Regions from separate parts of the Streptosporangium sp. NPDC000239 genome, predicted to be linked through region 1. Evidence: predicted binding sites of a transcription regulator. Region 1 holds the regulator's gene; the other holds the start of a gene.
The links. The regulator LexA, encoded in region 1, represses DNA repair genes until DNA is damaged. The targets are predictions, from matches to a motif close to TCGAACANNTGTTCGA.

Region 1 (11,881 bases):
GCGTCACCGTCGTGAACCCTGGTCAGCATGGCCCAGTACATCGTCGGCACGCCCGCGAACAGCGTGACGTTCTCCGCGCGCATCAGTTCGAGCGCCGGACCCGGCTCGAAACGCGGCATGAGCACGATGGTCGCCCGGCGCCGGAACCCCAGGTTCAGCACCGTGGTCTGGCCGAAGGAGTGGAACAGCGGCAGCGCGGCCAGGAAGGCGTCACCGCCCTCGGAGCGCGGGAACATCTCGTCCGAGACCATGGCGTTGAGCAGCATGTTCTGGTGGCTCAGCTCCGCGCCCTTCGGCTGCCCCGTGGTGCCGCTGGTGTAGAGGATCACCGCGGTGTCGTCCGGTGCGGTCTGCACGGTCTGGAACTGCCCGGGAACGCCGTCAAGCGCCGCCCACAGGGTCTCGCCGTGCTCGGACTCGGTGGCGAAGGCGGTGGCGGGCAGGACGATGAAGTGCTCGGTCGGCTCGGACTCCTCGAAGCCCGCCCTGCCCCGCTCGCCCAGCGGCAGTTCGGGCGTGCCCTCGAAGCAGAAGAAGGCCTTGGCCTCGGCGTCCCGCAGGTGATAGGCGATCTCCCTGGGCTGCAGGAGCACGTTGAGCGGCACGACCGTGGCGCCCGTCTTGAGGATGCCGTAGTACACGAAGGGGAAGTAGGGCAGATTCGGACAGGCCAGCGCGACCCGGTCCCCTCTGCCGACGCCTCTGGAGACCAGCAGGTTGGCGACCTGGTTGGCGATGGTGTCGACCAGCGAGTACGGCAGCCGCAGGTCGCCGAAGACGATCGCGGTGCGGTCGGGCTGCTGGCGGGCACTGTCCTCCAGGACGATCGACAGATTGAGCATGGGCGTCCTCCTCCAGGGCGGGATCTGTCCCGTGCCATCTTTTCAGGGCGGAGATACCTACCGGTAGGTAACAATGGTTACGAATTGACGCGTAAAGCACCTCAGGGTAAGCAGATGTGAGCCCGCTTACCGAGGGTAGGCGGGCCGTCCGTTCGTGCGACGAAGGGGCAGTGCGCAGTGGAGTACGACTATGTGATCGTGGGGGCGGGGTCGGCGGGGTGTGTGCTGGCGAACCGGCTGTCCGCCGACCCGGCGACGACGGTGGTGCTGATCGAGGCGGGCGGACCGGCCGACAAGCTGGAGGTCAGGATGCCCGCCGGGTTCGCCCGGCTCTTCAAGACCGGTTGCGACTGGAACTTCACCACCGTCGAGCAGCCAGGCCTGTCGGGCAGGCGGCTCTACTGGCCGCGCGGCCGGATGCTCGGCGGTTCCTCCTCGATGAACGCCCAGATGTGGGTGCGCGGGCACCGGGCGGACTACGACGGATGGGACGTGCCCGGCTGGTCCTACGAGGAGGTCCTGCCGTACTTCCGCCGGGCCGAGGGCCGGGTGGGCTCCAACCGCGGCGACGTGTACGGCACCGCGGGCCCGGTCCGCATCTCTGAGCTGCGCAGCCCCAATCCGCTGACCCCGGTGTTCCTGAAGGCCTGCGAGGAGGCCGGGCTCACCCGCCTCGACGAGCTGAACGGCCCCTCGAACGAGGGCTGCTCCCCGACCCCCGTCACCCAGGACAGGGGCCGCCGTTGCAGTTCCGCCGACGCCTACCTGAGGCCGGCCGTAAGGAGGCCCAACCTCACTGTGCTGACCTCCCGCCAGGTGCGCAGGGTGCTGATCGAGGAGGGGCGTGCGACGGGCGTCGAGTGCGCCCCCGCGAACGACGGAGGCGGCAGGGACGGCGGCACGGTCGTGCGGGCACGCAGGGAGGTCGTCCTGTCGGCGGGGGCGATCGGCTCGCCGCACCTGCTGATGCTTTCGGGCGTCGGAGCCGCCGACGACCTGCTCGCCCAGGGCATCGAGCCGCTCGCCGACCTTCCCCAGGTCGGCGCCAACCTCCAGGACCACCTCGCCTCCGGGGTCATCCTGCACTGCCCGGAACCGGTCACGCTCGCCAAGGCCGAGTCGGTCGGCAACCTGCTGCGCTTCCTGGTCGGCAGGAACGGCATGCTCACCTCGAACGTCGGCGAGGCGGTGGCCTTCATCAAGACCTCGCCGGACGAACCGGCCCCCGACATCGAGCTGATCTTCGCCCCCGTGCCCTTCATCGACCACGGGCTCACCCGGCCGCCCGCGCACGGCCTGACCATCGCCTCCATCCTCCTGCGGCCGGAGAGCAGGGGGCGGATCTTCCTCCAGGGGCGTGACGTGGCCATCGACCCCGCCTATCTCACCGCGGAGGCCGACCTCAGGAGACAGGTCGCCGGACTGAGAAAGGCCAAGGAACTGTTCGCGACCTCGGCGCTCCTGCCGTTCGCGGGGGCTCCCATGGACCCGTACCGGGGGGCCGACAGCGAGGAGGAGCTCATCGGCTGGATCCGTGAACGCAGCGAGACCCTCTACCACCCGGTCGGGACCTGCCGCATGGGCGAGGACGCGGACGCGGTGGTCGACCCGAGCCTGCGGGTTCGCGGGATCGAGGGGCTGCGCGTGGCCGACGCGTCGGTCATGCCGGTGATCAACCGGGGCCACACCCACGCCCCCACCGTCATGATCGCGGAAAAGGCCGCCGAACTGATCGCCGGAGGTTCGTGACCCCCGGAGGTCCTTTTCGATTCACGGGGGATTCTGCGGGGAATCCCGGCCCGCACCATGGGGCAGGTGTTAGGTTCCGCCATGGGATCGAGTCGTGACTCCCGGTGTGCGCGCGTGTGTTCTCCGTGATCGAAGCATCCGGCCTTCACGATCCGTACGGTCCCGTTCAGCACTCTTCGAACGGAAAGTCACATGACAGGATCGGCAAATGGGGAGCTGGGGTGACCGTCTCACTGTCGGACATCGACCTCTCGAAAATCTCCTTCTGGGAGCGTCCGATGGCCGAGCGGGAGGAGGCCTTCGCGTTGCTGCGCGCCCAGCCCGCCCCGATGAGGTTCACCGAACCCGACATCAGCTTCGCCCTGCCGGGGACGGGCTACTACGCGCTGGTGAGGCACGCCGACATCGTCGAGGCCAGCCGCAACCCCGAGATCTTCTCCTCGGCGCGCGGGGCGACGGCCATCCACGACCTGAGCCCCGAGTTCGGCGAGTACTTCGGATCGATGATCAACATGGACGATCCCCGGCACGCCAGGCTCCGCCGGATCGTCTCACGGGCCTTCACCCCCAGGATGATCGGTGGCTTCGAGGCCGACGTGCGCGCCGAGGCCACCAGGATCGTGGACGACCTGATCGCCAAGGGGCCGGGCTGTGACTTCGTCACCGAGGTCGCGACGAGGCTGCCCCTGAAGATCATCTGCGACATGATGGGCATCGGCGCCGAGCACTACCAGACGGTGTTCGACGCCTCGAACGTCATCCTGTCCGGCGGCGACCCCGAGTTCATCGAGGACGTCAGCCGTGCCGCCGAGCTGCTCCTCAGCGCGGGACAGTGCCTGCAGGACCTCGTCGTCTCCCTGGCGGCCGAGGGCGGTGGCCCGCTGATCACCTCGCTGACCAGCGCCGACATCGACGGCGAGAAGCTCACCGTGCGTGAACTCGGCTCGTTCTTCATCCTGCTGGTCGTGGCGGGCAACGAGACCACCCGCAACGCCATCTCCCACGGCCTGAAGCTGTTCACCGACAACCCCGAGCAGCGCGCGCTGCTCCTCGACGACCTCGAAGGACGCCTGCCCGGCGCGGTCGAGGAGATCCTCCGGCTGGCCTCACCGGTGGCCTGGATGCGCCGCACCCTCACCCGCGACCACGAGATGAACGGCCACCTCTACCGCGAGGGAGACAAGGTGCTGCTCTACTACTGGGCGGCCAACCGTGACGAGGCCGTCTTCACCGACCCGCTGCGCTTCGACATCCGGCGCGCGGGCGGCCCCCACGTGGCCTTCGGCGGCCCGGGCCCGCACTTCTGCCTGGGCGCGCACCTGGCCCGCAGGGAGATCTCCGTGATGTTCCGTGAGCTGTTCACCCGGCTTCCGCACATTCGCTCCGTCGGCGAACCGGTCCGGCTGCGCTCCAGCTTCATCAACGGCATCAAGCACCTTGAGTGCGACTTCTGAGACCGGACGCGGGTCCTAAGAGGAGAGCGCCTTGATCGAGGTGAAGACGGTGTTGATGTCCGGCAGCAGCTCCTTCTTGCTGTCGGGCACCGACATGTAGACGATCGAGGGAAGGTCGGCGCCGGTGCTCACGGCCGCCACGACCATGGTGGTCTTGGTGTCGCCCGTGGTGATCTCGTAGGCGGACAGCTGTCCGGGCAGGCCGTTGACGGTCAGGGACTGCTGGGCGGTCTTGCGGGCGGTGTTGTCCTCGGGGAAGAACTTCTTGCGCGCCGAGGCGGCGACCGCGTTGGTCACGGGGGAGAGATTCTCCGGTGAGGTGTACTTGTCCTTCAGCCGGGACGGGAGCACCCCCGACATCAGCTGGGCGAACTGTGTCCTACCGGCGGAGTCGGTGCCCGCGGCGACGTACTGGCGGGTGGTGAAACCGTAGACCGTGGGCACGGTCCTGCGCTGGTCCTCCCGCCACTCTCCGCCCAGCCGTGTCACGCTGATCGCCGCCGCCTGGTCGGCCAGGGTGCCCGAGACCGGGGACGCCTTGCCGGGGAAACGCGGAAGACGGCCGAGCGTCTGGGACTTCGGCGGCTTCTTGGACGTGGCGGAGGGCTTGGCGCTGGGAGCGGGGTCCGCCTCGTTCGTCGCGGCGAGCGGACCGGCCATGAACGCCCACAGCAGCGCGCCGACCAGCGCGATCACCACCGACCCGACCAGCGCGAAGACCCAGACCGGCCTGCCCTGCTCGTCGAAGTCGTCCTCGTTCCCCATGGCCTGGTAGTTGTCGCCGAAGACCGTGTCCCACAGCTCCTGCTGACGTTCGGGCGGAGGGGTCTTCGGGCCGCTGATCTGGCCCGCGGTGACGAAACGCCTGTTGGGGTCGGACGGGTCCTGGCTCAGGTGGTGACCGGGCTGCCCGGGCTGCCCGGGGTGGCCGAACTCGTGCTGCCCCGGCTGCCCCGGGTAAGCCGGTTGTCCCGGTTGCCCGAAGGGCTGAGCCTGCGGCGGGAGCGGAAGGTCGGCCGGATGCCGTGTCGCGGACGCGTCGTAGGCGGGCGCCGTCAGCGGGTCGTTCAGCGGGTCGTTCAGGGGGTTGTTCGGCGGGCCGCTCAACGGGTCGACCGGCGGGGCGTTGCGGGGGGCGTTGAGCGGGTCGTTCAGCGGATCGGCGCGCGGGGTGGGCTCGGGCGCGGTCGTCGCGGCGAGGGCCCAGACGGCGGGGTTGTTCGGCACCCCGAAGCTGCCCCGGGCGGCGTCCTCGCCGAAGGGCGCGCCGTCACGGCTCGGCTCCTCCTGAGGAGGGGTCGACCACGTGTGCGACAGCGGGTCCCGCACGGTTCCCTCGGCCGCGGAGGGCGGCCACACGGGGTTGTCCCCGGGCACGGCCGACGGCCACGCGGTTGCCCCGGGCGCCGGGTCTCCCGCGGGCGCGGTGGGTCCCGCGGCCGGACCGGAGGCCGGAGCGGCGGGTGGCCACCCGGTGTTCTCGGCGGAGGCGGACGGCCAGGCGGAGCCGTTCGCCTGGGCCGTCGGCGGCCACACGGCGTTGTCCTGCGGCGCGGCGGACGGCCAGGAGGCGTTTGCGGTGGCGGGCGGCTGCGCGGCGTCGTCCTGTGGGGTGGTGGCGGACGGCCATCCGGTGTTCTCGGCGGTGGCGGGCGGCCACACCGGGTTGTCGGCGGGTGTCGCCTCCGCCGGGGGCTGCGGGTCCCACCGGGGCTCGGCACTCACGGGAGCGGCCTCGGGAAGCTGGCCTCCGTATCCGCCGGCCAGGTCGGGGTCCGGCCTGAGGGCGTCCTTCGGCTGCGGGGTGAACGCGTCGCTCCAACTGGTCGTGGCGCTGGAGGCGGGGCGGTCCCGCGGATCGGCGGGCGCCGTACGGGCTGCCTGGTCCCACCCGGTCCCCGCCGGGGAGTTCCAGCCGGACGCCGGACCGGTGACGGGAGGCTGGGTGGGGACGCCCTGCCGGGGGGTCTCCATGTCGTCGGGCGCGCCCCCCGAAGGGGAGGCCAGCGCCTGGTCCCAGCCGCCGCCGAGAGTCGCGGAGCCGTTGGAGGACCCGCTGGGAGCCCCGTTGGGGGTCTGGGACGGCGTCGGCTGGCTCCAGCCGTATTCGGGCGTGCTCGCCCCCGCCTGCTCCCAACCGGCGCCCGGCTGTCCCTGGCCGTCGGCGGGTGAGGCCGGCTCCTCATGGGGGAGGGGAAGTCGTGGCGACGAGGCGCCGAAGGAGTCGTTCGCCCAGCCGGACGTCGTCTCCGCCGCCTCCGGCCACGCCGGAGGCAGGTGGGGCTGGCTGGGCTGCTCCGGGGCCATGGCTTCCTTACCTTCCGCACGGGTGCCCGAATTATGGGTATTCGGCATGGTCTCACGGGAGGCAGGGATGTTCGCAGGGAAACCGGAGAACGCCCCCCTGAACTGGAGTCCTGTGGGGTCGGTCGGTGGATCCTGCATCGGCAGGCCGGCCTCCAAGGGATCCGGGCCCTGCCCCGGCTCGACTGAGTGTGCCACGGTGAGAAGAGTAAACTGACGGGACATGCGAGGTCACAACGGATGTGTCCCCATCAGGTCTCGGCCCGCTCCAGGCACGTGATTGCTCTTATTGTGCTGGATCGCCGGACGGGCGTCCTCCGTTTACCGTGATCCAATTCGTTTCCCCAGGCCACGAATACGGCTTGCGGACTGCGATAGTCTTGTCGTATGCGTGCCGCGACCCTGCTGCTTACCGGGCCGCATCGGCCTTCTCGGCGTTAGACGCCCGCCGGTGCGGCTGCCCTTCGCATGAGCGGAGGGTTTTTCTATTGGGCCGGACGGGTCAGATCATCGCAGCAGACGTATACCGAGGGAAGATTGACGTGAGCGAGCGAGCCGACGTGAACAGCGACGAGCAGCACTACGATCCGCAGGCACTGCAGGTCAAGTGGCAGCGGCGGTGGGAGGAACTGGACCCGTTCCACGCCTCCGACGACCCCGCGGACCCGCGCGAGCGTCGCTACATGCTCGACATGTTCTCCTACCCCTCGGGCGACCTGCACATGGGTCACGCCGAGGCCTTCGCCATCGGTGACATCGTGTCGCGCTACTGGTTCCAGCGCGGCTACAACGTGCTGCACCCGATCGGCTGGGACTCCTTCGGCCTGCCCGCGGAGAACGCCGCCATCAAGCGTGACGCGCACCCGGCCGAGTGGACCTACGCCAACATCGAGACCCAGGCGGCCTCCTACAAGCGTTACGCGGTCTCCTTCGACTGGTCCCGTCGTCTGCACACCAGTGACGTCACCTACTACCGGTGGACGCAGTGGCTGTTCCTGCGCTTCTTCGAACGCGGCCTGGCCTACCGCAAGGGCGGCCTGGTCAACTGGTGCCCCAACGACCAGACCGTGCTGGCCAACGAGCAGGTCGTCGGAGGCAGGTGCGAGCGCTGTGGCGCCGAGGTCGTCCGCAGGGAGCTGACCCAGTGGTACTTCAAGATCACTGACTACGCCGACCGGCTGCTGGACGACATGGCCCAGCTGGAGGGCGGCTGGCCCGAGCGCGTGCTGACCATGCAGCGCAACTGGATCGGCAGGTCCGAGGGCGCGGACGTCAACTTCGTGATCGAGGGCCGCGACGAGCCGGTCACGGTCTACACCACCCGCCCCGACACGCTGTACGGCGCGACCTTCTTCGTCGTCGCCCCGGACGCCCCGCTGGCCGAGGAGATCGTCTCCGACGAGCAGCGGAAGGCCTTCGAGACCTACCGGGCCGAGGTCGCCAAGCTGTCCGACATCGACCGGCTGTCCACCGAGAAGGAGAAGACCGGCGTCTTCCTGGGCCGCTACGCGATCAACCCGGTCAACGGCGAGCGCATGCCGGTCTGGGCGGCCGACTACGTGCTGTCCGACTACGGCCACGGCGCCATCATGGCGGTTCCCGCCCACGACCAGCGCGACCTCGACTTCGCCCGCGCCTTCGACCTGCCGGTGCGGGTCGTCGTCCACACCGGCATGGCCGACCCGGGGGAGACCGGGATCGCCACCGCGGGTGAGGGCACCCTGGTCAACTCGGGGCCGCTGGACGGCCTGTCCAAGGCCGAGGCCATCCACAGGATCATCGAGGTGCTGGCCGGGCGCGGGACCGGCAGGGCGGCGGTCAACTTCCGCCTGCGTGACTGGCTGCTGTCCCGCCAGCGTTTCTGGGGCTGCCCGATCCCGATCATCCACTGCGCTGACTGCGGCGAGGTCCCGGTTCCCGACGACCAGCTGCCCGTCACCCTGCCCGACATGCGTGGTGAGGCGCTGGCGCCCAAGGGTGTCTCCCCGCTGGCCTCGGCCGAGGACTGGGTCAACGTCTCCTGCCCCAAGTGCGGCGGAGCCGCCAAGCGTGACACCGACACGATGGACACCTTCGTCGACTCCTCGTGGTACTACCTGCGTTACGTGGATCCGACCTACCTGGACGGTCCCTTCGACGTGGAGAAGGTCCGCAGGTGGGGGCCGATCGACCAGTACGTCGGCGGTGTCGAGCACGCGGTGCTGCACCTGCTGTACTCGCGTTTCTTCACCAAGGTCCTGCACGACATGGGCATGCTCGACTTCACCGAGCCCTTCCTGCGCCTGCTGAACCAGGGGCAGGTCATCAACCAGGGCAAGGCGATGTCGAAGTCGCTGGGCAACGGGGTCGACCTGGGCCAGCAGATCGACACCTACGGCGTCGACGCGGTCAGGCTGACCGTGCTGTTCGCCGGCCCGCCCGAGGACGACATCGACTGGGCCGACGTCTCCCCGGCCGCGTCGCAGAAGTTCCTGGCCAGGGCCTTCCGCGTCATGGCCGAGGCCGGTGCGGGATCCGCACCCGGCGTCGACTTCTCCACCGGTGATCTGGAGCTGCGCAAGGTCGTCCACCGGACCGTGGACGAGGTCACCAAGCTGCTCGACTCGTACCGCTTCAACGTCGCGATCGCCAGGATGATGGAGCTGACGACCGCCGCCAGGAGGGCCATCGACTCGGGCCCCGGCGCCGCCGACCCGGCGGTGCGCGAGGCCGCGGAGACCCTGGCGGTCATGCTGTCCCTGGTCGCGCCGTACGCGGCGGAGGAGGGCTGGGAGCGGCTGGGGCACCCCGCCTCCGTCGCGACCGCCGGGTGGCCGGTCGCGGAGGCGGCGCTGCTGGTGCAGGAGACCGTCACCTGCGTCGTACAGGTCGCGGGCAAGGTCCGTGACCGTCTGGAGGTCTCCCCGGAGATCTCCGATGCCGACCTGGAGGCACTGGCGCTGGCGTCGGAGAAGGTGCAGGCCTTCCTGTCCGGCGCGCCCCGCAAGGTCATCGTCCGGGCACCCAAGCTGGTCAACATCGTTCCCTGACCGTGAACGCAGAAAGGAGTGACCCTCGGTTTGAGGGTCACTCCTCGCGTTCCGGGAGAGATGCCGCCGGGGCGCCTCAGAGCTTGCGCAGCACCGCCACGACCTTGCCCAGGACGGTGGCCTCGTCACCGGGGATCGGGTCGTAGTTCGTGTTGTGCGGAACCAGCCAGACGTGGCCGTCCTTGCGCTTGAAGGTCTTGACCGTGGCCTCGCCGTCGATCATCGCGGCGACCACGTCGCCGTTGTCGGCGACGGGCTGCTGGCGGACGACCACCCAGTCGCCGTTGGCGATCGCGGCGTCGATCATGGAGTCGCCCGTGACCTGGAGCAGGAAGAGGGTGCCCTCGCCGACGAGCTGCTTGGGCAGGGCGAAGACGTCCTCCACGCTCTCTTCGGCGAGGATCGGGCCGCCGGCGGCGATCCGGCCGACGAGCGGCACGTAGGCCGCGGTCGGGCGGTTGACCGAGGTCTCCTCGGCGTTGGTGTCGGGGTCGACCCACAGCACCGGCTCGCCGGGCAGGCGCACCTCCAGGGCACGCGGGCGGTGCGGGTCACGGCGCAGGTAGCCCTTGCGCTGCAGGGCCGTCAGCTGGTGCGACACGCTGGAGGTGCTGGTCAGCTGCACCGCCTCGCCGATCTCGCGCATCGACGGCGGGTAGCCGCGCTGCTGCACCGAGTCGCGGATCACCTCAAGGATCTTGCGCTGCCTGGGGGTGAGGCCGAGGGAGTCACGCCTGCGCACCGCCAGGTCACTGACGGCCGCGCCGCTCTCGTCGCGCTCACTCATATGATCTCCTCGCTCCCGGTCTGTATTGGTTGCGTCGCACACAGCGACCGTACCTCCGCCGAAGATCATACTCAAACATTTGTTCGAATGGTCCTCGAAATCGGTGGCGGCGTGGTGTACAACATCGTACGGGAGTTCGATCGACATCGTGTTCGATTCGCCGATCTTTCTTCGACATGTGTTCGGCCAGGTCGAAGAGATGGGGGGCACCGTGAAGGCGGCCACGAGGACAACCAGGCCCACGTTGACGCTGGTCAGGGGCACCGGGGAGACGGCCGCCAGGGGCGCGGGCCGTGGGGCGGCGGGGGGAGGGCGGCCCGTCGCGCGTCCCCGTGGGACCGCCGCGGGGCGTGCAGGCCGTACGGTTCCGGCGGTTTCGCGGAGGCGGGCCGTCGCCGGGGGGAGGGCGGCGCACGCGACCGTCCGGCGGAGGCGCGCCCCGGTCAGGCTGACCCGCAGGGGGAGGGTCGTGGCGGTCCTGGCGCTCGTGCTCCTCGTTCTGGGGGCCTTCTGGGCGGGTGCCCTCCTGGACGCGGCCCTCGCCTCCTAGGAGGCTTTCCGGGGCGCCTCGACGGGCCTCTGCGGGCCCTGTGGCCAGTGGGGGTCCTGGGCGCTCCAAGGAGGGTGGGCGGGGGCGTTGGCGACGGAGCGTGACGACGCGCCCCGGGCTCACCCGATAATGGATCTCGGCGATCGGCCCGTTCGCACGCCCCGGGGAGGGGTGCCGCATGTCCGGACGGCGCCCGCGGGGCCGTACCGGAAGGGCGACACGCCCGGCTGACGCCCTTGAGCTGCGCTGATCGGCGACTTCGCTCGGCAGGCCCTTCCTAACTTGCGTTCATGGTCCGACACTCCTACGGTTGGACCACAACATCTAGTGGCTTCATCATTCCGCTCCACCATAGATTGTGTTTCTATTACCGCATCTCGACCATTCGAGGGCGTGCGTGAGCGTCTCCACACGGAGATCGCAGAGCCGGCGGAGCAACGCGAGGAAGATGAGCCGCTGGGCAAGTCAGGGAGGCGACACGCGTGCACTGTCCGTTCTGTCGTCATCCTGACACGCGGGTCATCGACAGCCGGTCGACCGAGGACGGCAGCGCCATCCGGCGCAGGCGCACCTGCCCGGAGTGCGGGCGCAGGTTCACCACGCAGGAGACGGTGTTGCTCATGGTGAGCAAACGCAGCGGGGTGACCGAGCCGTTCTTCCGGGACAAGGTGATCGCCGGTGTCCGGCGTGCGTGTCAGGGGCGCCCGGTGAGCGAGGACTCGCTGGCCCAGCTCGGCCAGCGGGTCGAGGAGAGCATCCGGGCGACCGGGGCCGCGGAGATCGCGGCCCACGAGGTCGGGCTGGCGATCCTGGGCCCGCTCCGCGAGCTCGACGAGGTGGCGTACCTGCGTTTCGCCTCCGTCTACCGGGGCTTCGAGACCCTGGCCGACTTCGAGGCCGAGATCGAACAGCTGCGCGCCGAGCGTTCCGTGCGGCGCGACTGAGTCAGTCCCCGGGCGCCGGGGGAGTACGCGGCGTGTTGAACTGGTCCGACTGGGGGCTCCATGGAGCCTCGGAAGGGGGAAGTCATGACGGAGACGGTCAACGGCGCGGTCGCGCGCGGGGGCAAGCGGCCACGCAAGGGACTGAAGATGAAGCGCATCTTCACCACGCCCGGGGTGCACCCGTACGACCAGGTGACCTGGGAACGCCGTGACGTCGTCATG
Region 2 (11,881 bases), on a different contig from region 1:
CTCGTCAGTCTTCCCCGAACGTGTGCCCACCGTCCGCGAGCTCCTCGCCGCCGGTGGCCGTTCGTTCTCGTTCGAGTTCTTCCCACCGAAGACGGACGAGGGGGAGCGTCAGCTCTGGCGGGCCATCCGGGAGCTTGAGGCCCTGCGGCCGACGTTCGTCTCGGTCACCTACGGCGCGGGCGGCGGCACCCGCGACCGGACGGTGGAGATCGTCGAGCGGCTCGCCCACGAGACGACGCTGACCCCGGTCGCCCACTTCACCGCCGTCAACCACTCCCTGCGTGAGCTGCGCCACCTGATCGGCAGGTTCGCCGGGGCGGGCGTGCGCAACATCCTCGCCGTGCGGGGCGACCCGCCCGGCGACGTGACGGGAGAGTGGATCCGCCACCCCGAGGGCGTGCAGTACGCCGAGGAGCTGGTCAGGCTCATCCGCCAGTCCGGCGACTTCTGCGTCGGCGTGGCCGCCTTCCCCTACAAGCACCCCAGGTCCACCTCCGTCGAGGCCGACACCGAGCACTTCGTGCGCAAGTGCCGGGCGGGCGCCGACTACGCGATCACGCAGATGTTCTTCCGCGCGGAGGACTATCTCAGGCTGCGCGACCGGGTGACCGCCCGTGGATGCGAGACCCCGATCATCCCCGGCATCATGCCCGTCACCCAGATGAGCACGATCGCCCGTTCCGAGCAGCTCTCCGGCGCGCCGTTCCCGCCCGAGGTCGCCGCCAGGTTCGAGGCCGTCGCCCACGACCCGGCCGCGGTGCGCGACCTGGGCATCGAACACGCCGCCGAGCTGTGCCAGACCCTGCTCGACGAGGGCGCGCCCGGCATCCACTTCATCACCTTCAACCGGTCGAGCGCGACCCGCGAGGTCTTCCAGGCCCTCGACGTCACGACCGGGGCGGACGACCGGCTGGCGGTCTAGGCGTACTGGGCCAGCGGGAGCGGGGTGCCCAGGATCGCGTAGCGCTCCTGGCCCCCCGGGAAGACGAACCCGGTCAGCAGGTCGCCGAAGCCCAGGCTCCGGTAGAGATGACGTGCCGCCGTCTCCTGGTCACGGGTCGACAGTACGGCGGTGCGCTCCAGGCGCCCCGCGCACAGGCCGGTGACCATCGCCCGGCCCACGCCCTTGCCCTGGTAGTCGGGGTGGACGTGGACCTCGGCGAGTTCGAAGGCGTCGTCGAGCCACTCGCGGGTCCTGGCCTGGCCGTCGTGCTCGGTGATCGCCTGACGGACGACGCCGTGCCACCACTGGCCGGGTTCGCCGTGGAAGCCGTAGGCGAAGCCGACCATCCTGCCGTCGGCGCGTTCGGCGAACAGGCAGGTGAACCGGGAGTAGGAGGCGTGGCCTCTCATGATCGCCCTTCGCCCGGTGAGCTGGTCGGCGGGCGGGAGCATCGCCGCGGTGTAGACGTCGAGGACCGCGTCGAGGCTCACGGCGAACTCCTCGGGGCCGACCCGTCGCAGTTCGATCACGCAACGCACCCTAGCAGGACGACCACCATGAGGATCTGAGAGGTTCGTCAGGGTTTGGCGGGTGTCCGCCTGGCGTTCAGCGCTCGACCTCGACCGGGGTCCCGCCGGTGACGCGGAGGAGTTCGGCGAAGGAGGTCGGGAAGACCGTGTGCGGGTGGCCGGCCGCGGCCCAGACCACCTCGTGCCTGTCGAGCCAGACGTCGACCAGGGTCCTGATCGGGGCGGGATGTCCCAGCGGGGCGACGCCGCCGATGACCTGGCCGGTCGCCGCGCGGACGAAGTCGGGGGTCGCCCGCCGTACCCGCGCCGCGCCGACCTTCTCGGCGACCAGACCGGTGTCCACCCGGTGGGCACCGCTGGTCAGCACCAGGAGCGGCCGGTCGTCGGCGTCGAAGATCAGGCTGTTGGCGATGGCGCCGACCTCGCAGCCGAGCTGCGCCGCGGCGGTCGCCGCCGTCGGCGTCGCCTCGTCGAAGACGACGATCTCTCCGGTGACGCCGTGCTCTCTCAGAGCCGCGGCGACCTTCTCGATGTTGGGATGCAACTTTTCCGGCACCCGGTCACTCTAAACGGGTTGACCATCGATTACCTCTTCATAACCGTTGCCGGAGAGTGGATGGTTGGTGCGCTATGGTCCGTTGTTCGGGCTTGACTGACAGGAGGGGATGATGGTGATGGGGGTTGGAGGACGGCTCGGAGTGGCCGCCCTGGTGACGGCGGGGGCGACGCTTCTGGCCTCTCCCGGTGTCGCGAACGCTCAGGTCGTCACCTCCGCGGCGACCGCGGTCACGGCCCAGGCGGCGCCGGGGTTCGTCGCCCCCGGCCAGACGCTGAGGCTTGGGGCGAAGGGGACCGCGGTCAAGGCGCTGCAGACCAGGCTGCGGGAGCTGGGCTACCTGCCGGGCACGGCCGACGGGCGTTACGGCGGCACGACGCTGACCGCGCTGTGGGCCTTCCAGAAGATCAACGGCATCGCGCCGACCAGCACCGTGACCAGGAAGACCTGGAACGCTCTACAGAACCCCAGGTCGCCGAAGGTGCTGGTGCCCAACGGCAAGCCGACCAGGGTCGAGGTCAACCTCACCCAGCAGGTGATGACCCTGTACGTGGACGGCAGGGTGAAGCTGATCAGCCACATCTCCTCGGGCAGCGGGATTCCGTACTGCGAGACGGCCACCTGGGAGGGCAAGACCCAGAAGTTCTGCGGCAGCGCCCGCACGCCGACGGGCGACTACAAGACGACCTGGCGCAGGAACGGCTGGCACAGGTCATACCTTGGTCAGCTCTACAACCCGATCTTCTTCAACGGCGGTATCGCCCTGCACGGCGCACTCTCGGTGCCGTTGGCCCCGGCCTCCCACGGCTGTGTGCGGCTGCCGATGAACGTCGCCGCGGTCCTGCCCGGCATGCTCGGCACGGGAGTCCCGGTGCACGTCCGGGGCAGATTCGTTCGCTGACGGAGTGAACACGGTTCTTCGTGCCCCCGGTCCTTCAAGGGCCGGGGGCACGGTCGTTCCCGGGGTCGCCGCGGGGGCGCGGGAAAGGGCGCCGTGGCGGGCCCGCCTTGACGGCTGTTTCCCCGCCCTGTGAACACCGGGCCGTGTTCTCGTCATGGGGAACTCGTGGGCAACGCGGAACGCGCGGCGCCCACGACTCCCGGCCACCGAGATGCCGCAGAAAACCGCACAACGCTCAAACTCCACCTTGAACATTTAAAGCAGGCACAGGCCTATAAATCAGCCAATGCGACAGGGAAAGGGGTATGGAGGCGGCCGTGCGTCCGCTGGGTGAGGGAGGGAAGCCGGGGATGTCCGAAACCCCTTGGCCGTGACCGCCCCGGCTTGTCCGCGCGCGACCGGCGACTCTCCGGCGGTTCTTCCGGGGTGGGTGATTCGTATGGTTCCAGGCTGCCCGGTGGTGTCGAACTTTTGTTCGTGCGTTTACTTGACACTACCAGTGATCGAATTTATGTTCGATGTGATGACGTGGGGCTCGCGGTCCACGTCCAGGGTGGTTGGCCTTTCCGGGACCGTCGGCCACGGCGGCCCGGCCGGGCCGGGGCGGGCGGGGAGAGGGGAAGCTCCTCGTCCGGCCGCCCGGAGGATTTGTCGGTGGGGTCTGCGAGTGTTGACCTGACCGGCGGATTCGCCGGGAGCCGCTTGCGACCAAGGAGGCTGAAGCACATGACCCCTCGGCTCAGCGATTCCGATGGGCCCCGGCTCTCGTCCACGGTGCGGGCGCACCTGGCCGACGCGCGCGACTGTCTTGAGGAGGCGGGCGCCGCCCGGACCCCCGCAACCCGATACGTCGCCGCCCACCTGGCGGCGCTCAGAGCCGCGGCCGCGATCCTGGCCGCGCGGCCACGGCCCATGGACGGCCGCAGGCGCCGTCTGCGCAGCGCCTGGGAGCTGCTGCCTGAGGCCGAGCCCAGGCTGGCCGAGTGGGCCCCCTACTTCGAGACCAGCGCGACCAAACGGGCCGCCGCCGAGGCGGGCATGACCCGCATGGTCTCGGCGAGGGACGCCGAGGAGCTGATCTCCGAGGCCGAGCGGTTCGTCGTCACGGTGGAGACCCTCCTGGGCCTGCCCGCCCAGACCACCCTCCCGGCCCGCGTCCCTCTGGCCGGCTAGCGGCTCTAGGCCGCCGATGAGGCCAGCGGGCGGGCGGCGCGGTGGCGCAGCAGGAGCATGGCGGCGTCGTCGTTCAGCGGCTTGCCCACGTGACGCAGCAGGTCGGCGCGTAGCGCGTCGAGGGCCAGCTGCGGGTCGGAGCCGTTCAGCAGGTGCGCCCTGTCGGCCAGCGGATAGAACCGGCCCGTCCCGTCGCGCGCCTCGATGACCCCGTCGGTGTAGAAGAGCACCTGGTCACCGGGTTCGAAGCCGATCTGGTACGGCACGGCCTCGGCCCCCTTCAACGACGCCATGCCCAGCGGAAGGGCCTCGTCGGGCGGGTCGGCGAAGGAACGGCTGCCGTCGGCCGCCAGCACCATGGGCGGCGGATGACCGCAGTTGATGACGGTGATGGAGGTGCCCTCCTGCGCCTCGCCGAGATCGGTCAGGTCGGTGATCTCGGCGAGTACGGCGGTGACGAACTGCTCGCCCGACAGCTCCCGCGACAGCGCGTTCTCCAGGCGGGCCACGACGCCCTGCAGCTTGGCCTCGTCGTGGGCGGCCTCCCTGAAGGCGCCGAGCACCACGGCGGCGGTCTCGACGGCCTCCAGGCCCTTTCCCTGGACGTCTCCCACGATGATGCGCACCCCGTGCGGGGTGGTCACCACCTCGTACAGGTCGCCGCCGATGCGGGCCTCGGCCGTGGCGGAGGTGTAGGAGACGGCCACGCCGATCCCCGGCCCGGCGCGGCGCGGGACCGGCCGCAGCAGCACCCGCTGGGCGGCCTCCGCGACGGAGCGGACGTCGGCGAGCTGACGCTCGTGCCGCAGGCGTCCCGCGCTGGCCAGCACGCTGGCCACCGTGACACCGAGGATGGCGGCCATGGTGATGTTGGTGCGGGGCGTCCACAGGATGTCGTTGTAGACGCCGAGCGCCACGCACAGGGCCAGTGCGATGAGGCCGGAGACCGTGGTCCTGGCCAGGCCGCAGGCCACGCTGGCGAAGGCGGGGCCGAGGGCGAGCAGCGGCAGCAGCCCGGAGGTCGGCCCGGAGCCGAAGTCGATCAGCGCGACCAGGGCCATGACGACGAACGGCAGCAGCCTGAGCGTCTCCTGGGTCCTGGTCGCCCCGACGGAGGTCAGCAGCCGAAGGAACGCCCGGGTCTTGGTCGAGCCCAGGGCCGCCTTGAGTGAGGCGAGACGGCCTTCAGGGCGCGGTCGAGAGTGATCGTGACGATCCTCTCCCCGGGCCATGTCCACCACATCTCGTTAAATGCCATGTTTGCCTTTTCCTACCACAGCGATGGTGATCCGTGGCGGCGTGCGGGCCATGTTCTAACGAGAGAGGAAGACCACGGCTCGCGGGCACGCCCAGCCGCGCGTGCCCGCGACCGGACGGGTCGTCAGAAGGACTCGACGGCCCTGCGGGCCTCGGGGTCGAGCACACCCCAGGTGATGAGTTCCTCGGTGAGCTCACTGGGGGACTTGTCGTAGATCACGGCCAGGGAGCGCAGGTCCTCCTGACGGATGGACAGCACCTTGCCGTTGTAGTCACCACGCTGGCTCTGGATGGTGGCGGCGTAACGAGCCAGCGCACCCGCCTTCTCCTTGGGCAGCTGGGCAAGACGCTCAAGGTCGATCACAAGCTTCGGCGTGGGGCCAAGAGGGCTCGGCGCGCTGCCCCCGGGCAGGAGCTCATTGACCGGAACCCCGTAGAAGTCGGCCAGCTCGGCCAGCTTCTGCACCGTGACCGCACGGTCCCCACGCTCGTAGGAGCCGACGACAACGGCCTTCCAACGACCGCGGGACTTCTCTTCGACTCCGTGCAGGGACAGGCCCTGCTGAGTGCGAATCGCGCGGAGTCTTGCACCCAGCGACTTGGCGTATTCAGACGGCATCGTGTGGCCCCCCGGCTCGGTTATGTACTGCTTTCAGTTGATTGTCCTCCCTCGCAACTTATGCCCCAACCACCGGGTTGGCCTGGGGTAGGCACCTTCGGTGACTGATGCGTCGGGGTTTACCCGATAACGCCGCGAGGTGTGGTTACGGACAGTGACGGTAAAGCTGTGGGCGCCTAAGGTCAAGCTGATTGGAAAAAAGATGTCGAATCCGATCCGATGTGGTCCGCCTCAAACGCCGTGCTTGTCCCATGGCGGATAGTGAATCATCACCGTTTCCCGCGCCGTCCGGCGGACCCTCGCTTCCCGGCGGGACTCCTGGGCACCATCATCACCGGACAGGGGGCCGAACGTATGATCTTCAGCGAGACGTCGCCGGGGAAGACCCGCCGCAGGGGCCCGGTCTCGCTGGAGGCACAGATCAACATCGCCCCCTCGCAGTCGGTGCCCGCCAGCGCGGCGGCCACGTCTCTGCCCTCAAGCACCTCCACGTCGACCCGGACGTCGTCGTGCCCCCGGACGATCTCGTCGAGGTCGGCGGTGACCTTCTCCCTGATCCTGCCGAGCATCTCGGCCTCGACCCCGCCCCGCCGTCCCCCGCCCAGCACGAGGGTGACCAGGCGCAGCGGGACGTCCATCCGCCCGGCCAGCTCGAAGGCCTGCCGTACGGCCTCGTCGGAGGCGGGGTCGCGGCGGTAGGCCACGGTCAGCCTCCGCAGGGCCGGCGGATGGCTCTCGGCGTACCCGCGGGGCGCGAGGGCGACGGGCACGGGGGAGGTGTGCAGGAGCTGGTCGGCGGTGCTGCCGACCCGGATGCGGCCCTTACCGCCTCCGGGGGCGGGGCCGATGACCACCGCGTCGGCCTCCAGCCGCCCGGCGAGCTGGACCAGCCCCCTGCCGCTGCCCCGGTGGCCGTGGGAGACGAAGTCGACCGGCACGTCCCGCACGCCGGCCAGCAGCTCGCGGGCCTGCTCCAGGACGGTCTGCGCCTGCGCGGCCACGTAGGCGCGCCACTCGGCGTCGATCTTCCCCGGTCCCGGGGTCGGCCAGGTGGGCACGTGGACGTGGGCGACGGTCAGCCGGGCCCCGGCCCGCCGGGCCAGCAGTACGGCCAGCGTCAGCCCGTCCTGGCCCCGGCCACCGGGGACGAATCCGGCGAGGATGTGCTCGATCTTCATCGGACGCTCCTGCTGAGGCGTGAGTGGCGGTAGCCGTACAGGAAGTAGGCGAGCAGGCCGACGGTCATCCAGATCGCGAAGGCGAGCCAGGTGACCCCGGCGAGCCCCAGCATCACCACCACGCAGAAGATCACCCCGAGGACCGGTGTCAGCGGGAAGAACGGGGTCCTGAAGCTGCGCGGCAGGTCCGGCCGGGTGTAGCGCAGCACCAGCACGCCGACGTTGACGATGGCGAAGGCGAACAGGGTCCCGATGCTGGTGGCCTCGGCGAGCTGGCCGAGCGGGATGAACCCGGCCAGCAGGGAGACGAACGCGGCGACGATGATCGTGTTCGCGACCGGGACCTGGCGGCGTGGATCGATCCGTTCGAAGATCCTCGGCAGCAGGCCGTCGCGGGACATCGCGAACAGGATGCGGGTCTGGCCGTACAGCACGGTCAGCACGACGCTGGCGATGGCGATGACCGCGCCGAAGGAGATGATCAGGCCCGCCCAGGTCGAGCCGGTCGCGCGGTCGGCGATCAGGGCGAGACTGGCCTCGGTCGTGTCCGGGTCGAACCGCTGCCACGGCATGGCGCCGACGGCGGTCAGCGCGACCAGTACGTAGACGACCGTGACGATGAGCAGGGACAGCAGGATCGCCAGCGGCAGGTCGCGCTTGGGGTTCCTCGCCTCCTCACCGGCGGTCGAGGCGGCGTCGAAGCCGATGTAGGAGAAGAAGACCTGCGAGGCGGCGGCGGTGATCCCGGCGACGCCCAGCGGGGCGAAGGGGGTCAGGTTGCCGCTCTCGAAGGCGGTGAAGGCCACGACGCAGAAGAACGCCAGCACCGCGATCTTGATCAGCACGAAGACCGCGTTCGCGGCCGCGCTCTCCGAGGCGCCGCGCAGCAGCAGCCAGGTGGCCAGCAGGACGATCAGGACCGCGGTGACGTTGACCACCCCTCCCTGGTCGCCGGGGGAGTGGGTGACGGCGGCGGGCAGCTGCCAGCCGAACAGGTCACGGAGGAAGTGGTTGAGGTACTCGCCCCAGCCGACCGCGACCGCCGCGACGGAGACGGCGTACTCCAGCATCAGGCACCAGCCGCACACCCAGGCGACCAGCTCGCCCAGCGTCGCGTAGGCGTAGGAGTAGGAGGAGCCGGAGACCGGGATGGTCCCGGCCAGCTCGGCGTAGGACAGCGCGGAGAACAGGGCCGTGACGGCGGCCAGGGCGAAGGAGACGACCACGGCGGGGCCCGCCTTCGGCACGGCCTGGCCGAGGATGACGAAGATGCCGGTGCCGAGTGTGGCGCCGACACTGAAGAGGGTGAGCTGCCACAGGGTCATGGTCCGGCGCAGCTCGCCGCCCTCGCCGTGACCGCCCTCGGCGACGATCTGCTCGGTGGGTTTGGTGCGCAGCAGCCGCCGTACCACGGAGTCCACGTGATGTCCTCCTCGAAGAGACAGGTCAAAGGGTGCTGGCCAGCGGCCAGGTGGCGTTGGGAGTGACGATGGTGCCCGCCTCGCCCTCAAGGATCAGCTCCGCCTCGTCCAGCCTGCCGATCGCGGCCATGTCGCCGGTGGTCTCGACGAACCGGCAGGCGGCCTCGACCTTGGGGCCCATGGAGCCCGCAGGGAACCGTTCTGCGCGCAGCTGGTGGGGAGTGGTATGGGTGATCTCCTCCTGCCGCGGGGTGCCGAAGTGCCTGGCGACCCGCGGCACGTCGGTGAGGATCATCAGGACGTCGGCTTCGAGGGCCTCGGCCAGCACGGAGGCGGTCAGGTCCTTGTCGATGACCGCCTCGACCCCCTGGAGCTGTCCCCGGTCGTTGCGGATCACCGGTATCCCGCCACCGCCCGCGCAGATCGCCACGACGCCGTCGCGGACCAGGCGGCGCAGCAGCCGGGTCTCCACGACCCGCTGCGGGACGGGGGAGGGCACGACCCGGCGCCAGTGCCGTCCGTCCGGCTTGACGGTCCAGCCGTACTCCTCGGCCAGTCTCTCCGCCTCCGCCCGCTCGTAGACCTGGCCGACGAACTTCGTCGGGTCGTCGAAGGCGGGGTCGACCGCCGAGACGAGCGTCTGGTTGACCGTGGCGGCCACCTGCCGCCCCGGCAGCGCGTTCTGCAGGGCCTGCAGCATCCAGTATCCGATCATGCCCTGGGTCTCGGCGCCGATGGTGTCCAGGGGGTACGGCCTGGCCAGGTTGGGGTCGTTGGCGCTCTCCAGCGCCAGCACGCCGACCTGGGGGCCGTTCCCGTGCGTGATGATCAGCTCGTGCCGTTCCGCGAGCCGGGCCAGCGAGGCGGCGGCGACCCGGACGTTCTCCCGCTGGGGCAGCGCGTCGGGGCTCTGCCCCCTGCGCAGCAGCGCGTTGCCCCCCAGGGCGGCCAGGACGCGCATCCTCAGTCTCCCAGGGTGGCGACCATGACGGCCTTGATCGTGTGCAGCCGGTTCTCCGCCTGGTCGAAGACGATCGACAGCGGGGACTCGAAGACCTCGTCGGTGACCTCGAGGGCGTCGTGGCCGGTCTTCTCGAACAACTCCTCGCCGACCTTCGTCTCCCGGTCGTGGAAGGCGGGCAGGCAGTGCATGAACCTCACCCTGGGGTTGCCGGTCGCCTCGACGACCGAGGCGTTCACCTGGTACGGCATGAGCAGCTTGACGCGCTGGTCCCACACCTCGTCCGGCTCGCCCATGGACACCCACACATCGGTGTAGAGGAAGTCCACGCCCCTGACGCCCTCGGCGACCTCGTCGGTGACGGTGATCCTGGCGCCGGTCGCCTCGGCGAGGTCCCTGGCGGGCCCGGCGACCCCCGTCTCCTCCGGCCACAGCTGCCTGGGAGCCACGATCCGCACGTCCATCCCCATCAGCGCGCCGGTGACCAGCAGCGAGTGGCCCATGTTGTTGCGGGCGTCGCCCAGGTAGGCGTAGGAGATCTCGCGCAGGGGCTTGTCGCTGTGCTCCCGCATGGTGAGCAGGTCGGCGAGCATCTGGGTGGGGTGCCACTCGTCGGTGAGGCCGTTCCAGACGGGGACGCCCGAGTAGGCGGCCAGTTCCTCGGCGTAGGCCTGCCTGCTGCCGCGGTACTCGATGCCGTCGAACATCCGGCCGAGCACCCGCGCGGTGTCCCGCACCGACTCCTTGTGGCCCATCTGGGAGCCGGAGGGGTCGAGGTAGGTGACGTGCGCGCCCTGGTCGTGCGCGCCGACCTCGAAGGCGCACCGGGTGCGGGTCGAGGTCTTCTCGAAGATCAGGGCGATGTTCCTGCCCCTCAGGCGCGGCCTCTCGGTGCCCGCGTACTTGGCCGCCTTGAGGTCGGCCGCGAGGGTGAGGAGGAACCCGAACTCCTCGGGGGTGAAGTCGAGCTCCTTGAGGAAGCTGCGGTTGCGCAGGTTGAATGCCATGTGCCTGTCCCTGGTGAGAGGTCAGATGCCGTCGCGTTCGAGGGGGCAGCTCATGCACCGGGGACCGCCGCGGCCCCTGCCGAGCTCACTGCCCCTGATGGTGGTCACCTCGACGCCGTTGGCGCGCAGGTAGTTGTTGGTGGTGGTGTTGCGCTCGTAGGCGATGACCACGCCGGGACTGATCGCCAGCACGTTGCAGCCGTCGTCCCACTGCTCCCGCTCGGCCGCGTAGACGTCCTGCGTCGGGGTGAGGATCCTGATCTCGTCCAGGTCCATGGCGCGGGCGATGGCCCGGTGCATGTCCTCGGGCGCGTGATCGGTGATCTTGAGTTCCTTCTCCGTGTCGCCGGGTTCGACGGTGTAGGAGGGCAGCATCCCGAGCCCGGCGAACTTGACGAACACCCCGACGTCCACGCTGGTCATCACGGTGTCCAGGTGCATGAACGCCCGTGCCTTCGGCATGTTCAGGGCCACGATCCGTTTCGCGCCGCCCTTGGCGAACAGGCTGCGCGCGAGCATCTCGACCGCCTGCGGCTGCGTGCGCTCGCTCATCCCGACCAGTACGGCCCCGCGGCCCAGCACCAGCACGTCGCCGCCCTCGATGGTCGCGGGCGCGGCGGCCATGCCCGGCATCCACAGGTTGAAGCCGCCCTCCTGCGGCCTGTCGAAGCCCGGGGCGAACATCGGGTGGAAACGGTAGATCGCCTCGTAGTTCACGGTCTCGCGCTGGCGGGCCTTCTTGCGCATCGCGTTGACGGAGACGCCGTCGTAGATCCAGCAGGAGGTGTCGCGGGTGAACAGGTGGTTGGGCAGCGGGGGCAGGACGAAGTCGTCGGGGCCGAGGGTGTGGAAGGCCAGGCTCTTGGGGTCGGTGCCCCGTTCGACGAGTTCCTGCTTGGTGATCCCGCCGGTGAGGTAGAGCTGCAGGTCGTCGGAGTGCATGGCGTCCAGCGCGTTGCGCAGGGCGTCCACGGCCATGGGGCCGAAGAAACGCTCCTCGATGACGTGGTCGAGGATGTACTTGCGGGCCTCGGGGATGTCGATCGTCTCGCGCAGCAGGTCGCCGAGGAGGTGGACGGCGACCCCGTGCTCGCGCAGCACCCGCTGGAACTCCTCGTGTTCCTCGACCGCGCGCTGCACCCACAGCACGTCGTCGAAGAGGAAGTCGTCCTTGTTCGACGGGGTGAGCCGCTTCAGGGACAGCTCGGGCCTGTGGAGCAGGACCCGGTGGAGCCGCCCGACTTCGGAGTCGACGTGAAAGGTCATCTCTCTTCCTCCGTGCTGGCCTCGTGATGGCCGGTCGGTCAACGGTCGTGCCCGGCCGCCGGTACGGCG

Region 2: a site for LexA is predicted at 3,394-3,409, ahead of ABT340_RS02925 (SAV_6107 family HEPN domain-containing protein). Genes of this name have one in related genera too.

What each region holds. Positions count from the first base shown of each region.
Region 1 covers NZ_JBEPEI010000027.1:48,541-60,421, reverse strand. Annotated here, with positions in the region: gene ABT340_RS38760 (long-chain-fatty-acid--CoA ligase) at 1-842, opposite strand, end outside; gene ABT340_RS38755 (GMC family oxidoreductase) at 1,020-2,591, shown strand; gene ABT340_RS38750 (cytochrome P450) at 2,813-4,045, shown strand; gene ABT340_RS38745 (hypothetical protein) at 4,061-6,352, opposite strand; gene leuS (leucine--tRNA ligase) at 6,892-9,378, shown strand; gene lexA (transcriptional repressor LexA) at 9,455-10,165, opposite strand; gene ABT340_RS38730 (hypothetical protein) at 10,365-10,715, shown strand; gene nrdR (transcriptional regulator NrdR) at 11,198-11,659, shown strand; gene ABT340_RS38720 (vitamin B12-dependent ribonucleotide reductase) at 11,744-11,881, shown strand, end outside.
Region 2 covers NZ_JBEPEI010000001.1:629,561-641,441, forward strand. Annotated here, with positions in the region: gene metF (methylenetetrahydrofolate reductase [NAD(P)H]) at 1-922, shown strand, start outside; gene ABT340_RS02910 (GNAT family N-acetyltransferase) at 919-1,473, opposite strand; gene ABT340_RS02915 (YbaK/EbsC family protein) at 1,550-2,029, opposite strand; gene ABT340_RS02920 (L,D-transpeptidase family protein) at 2,148-2,930, shown strand; gene ABT340_RS02925 (SAV_6107 family HEPN domain-containing protein) at 3,657-4,103, shown strand; gene ABT340_RS02930 (PP2C family protein-serine/threonine phosphatase) at 4,109-5,335, opposite strand; gene bldD (transcriptional regulator BldD) at 5,485-5,979, opposite strand; gene ABT340_RS02940 (universal stress protein) at 6,249-7,157, opposite strand; gene ABT340_RS02945 (amino acid permease) at 7,154-8,578, opposite strand; gene arcC (carbamate kinase) at 8,604-9,539, opposite strand; gene argF (ornithine carbamoyltransferase) at 9,542-10,546, opposite strand; gene ABT340_RS02960 (arginine deiminase) at 10,568-11,812, opposite strand; gene ABT340_RS02965 (amino acid permease) at 11,851-11,881, opposite strand, start outside.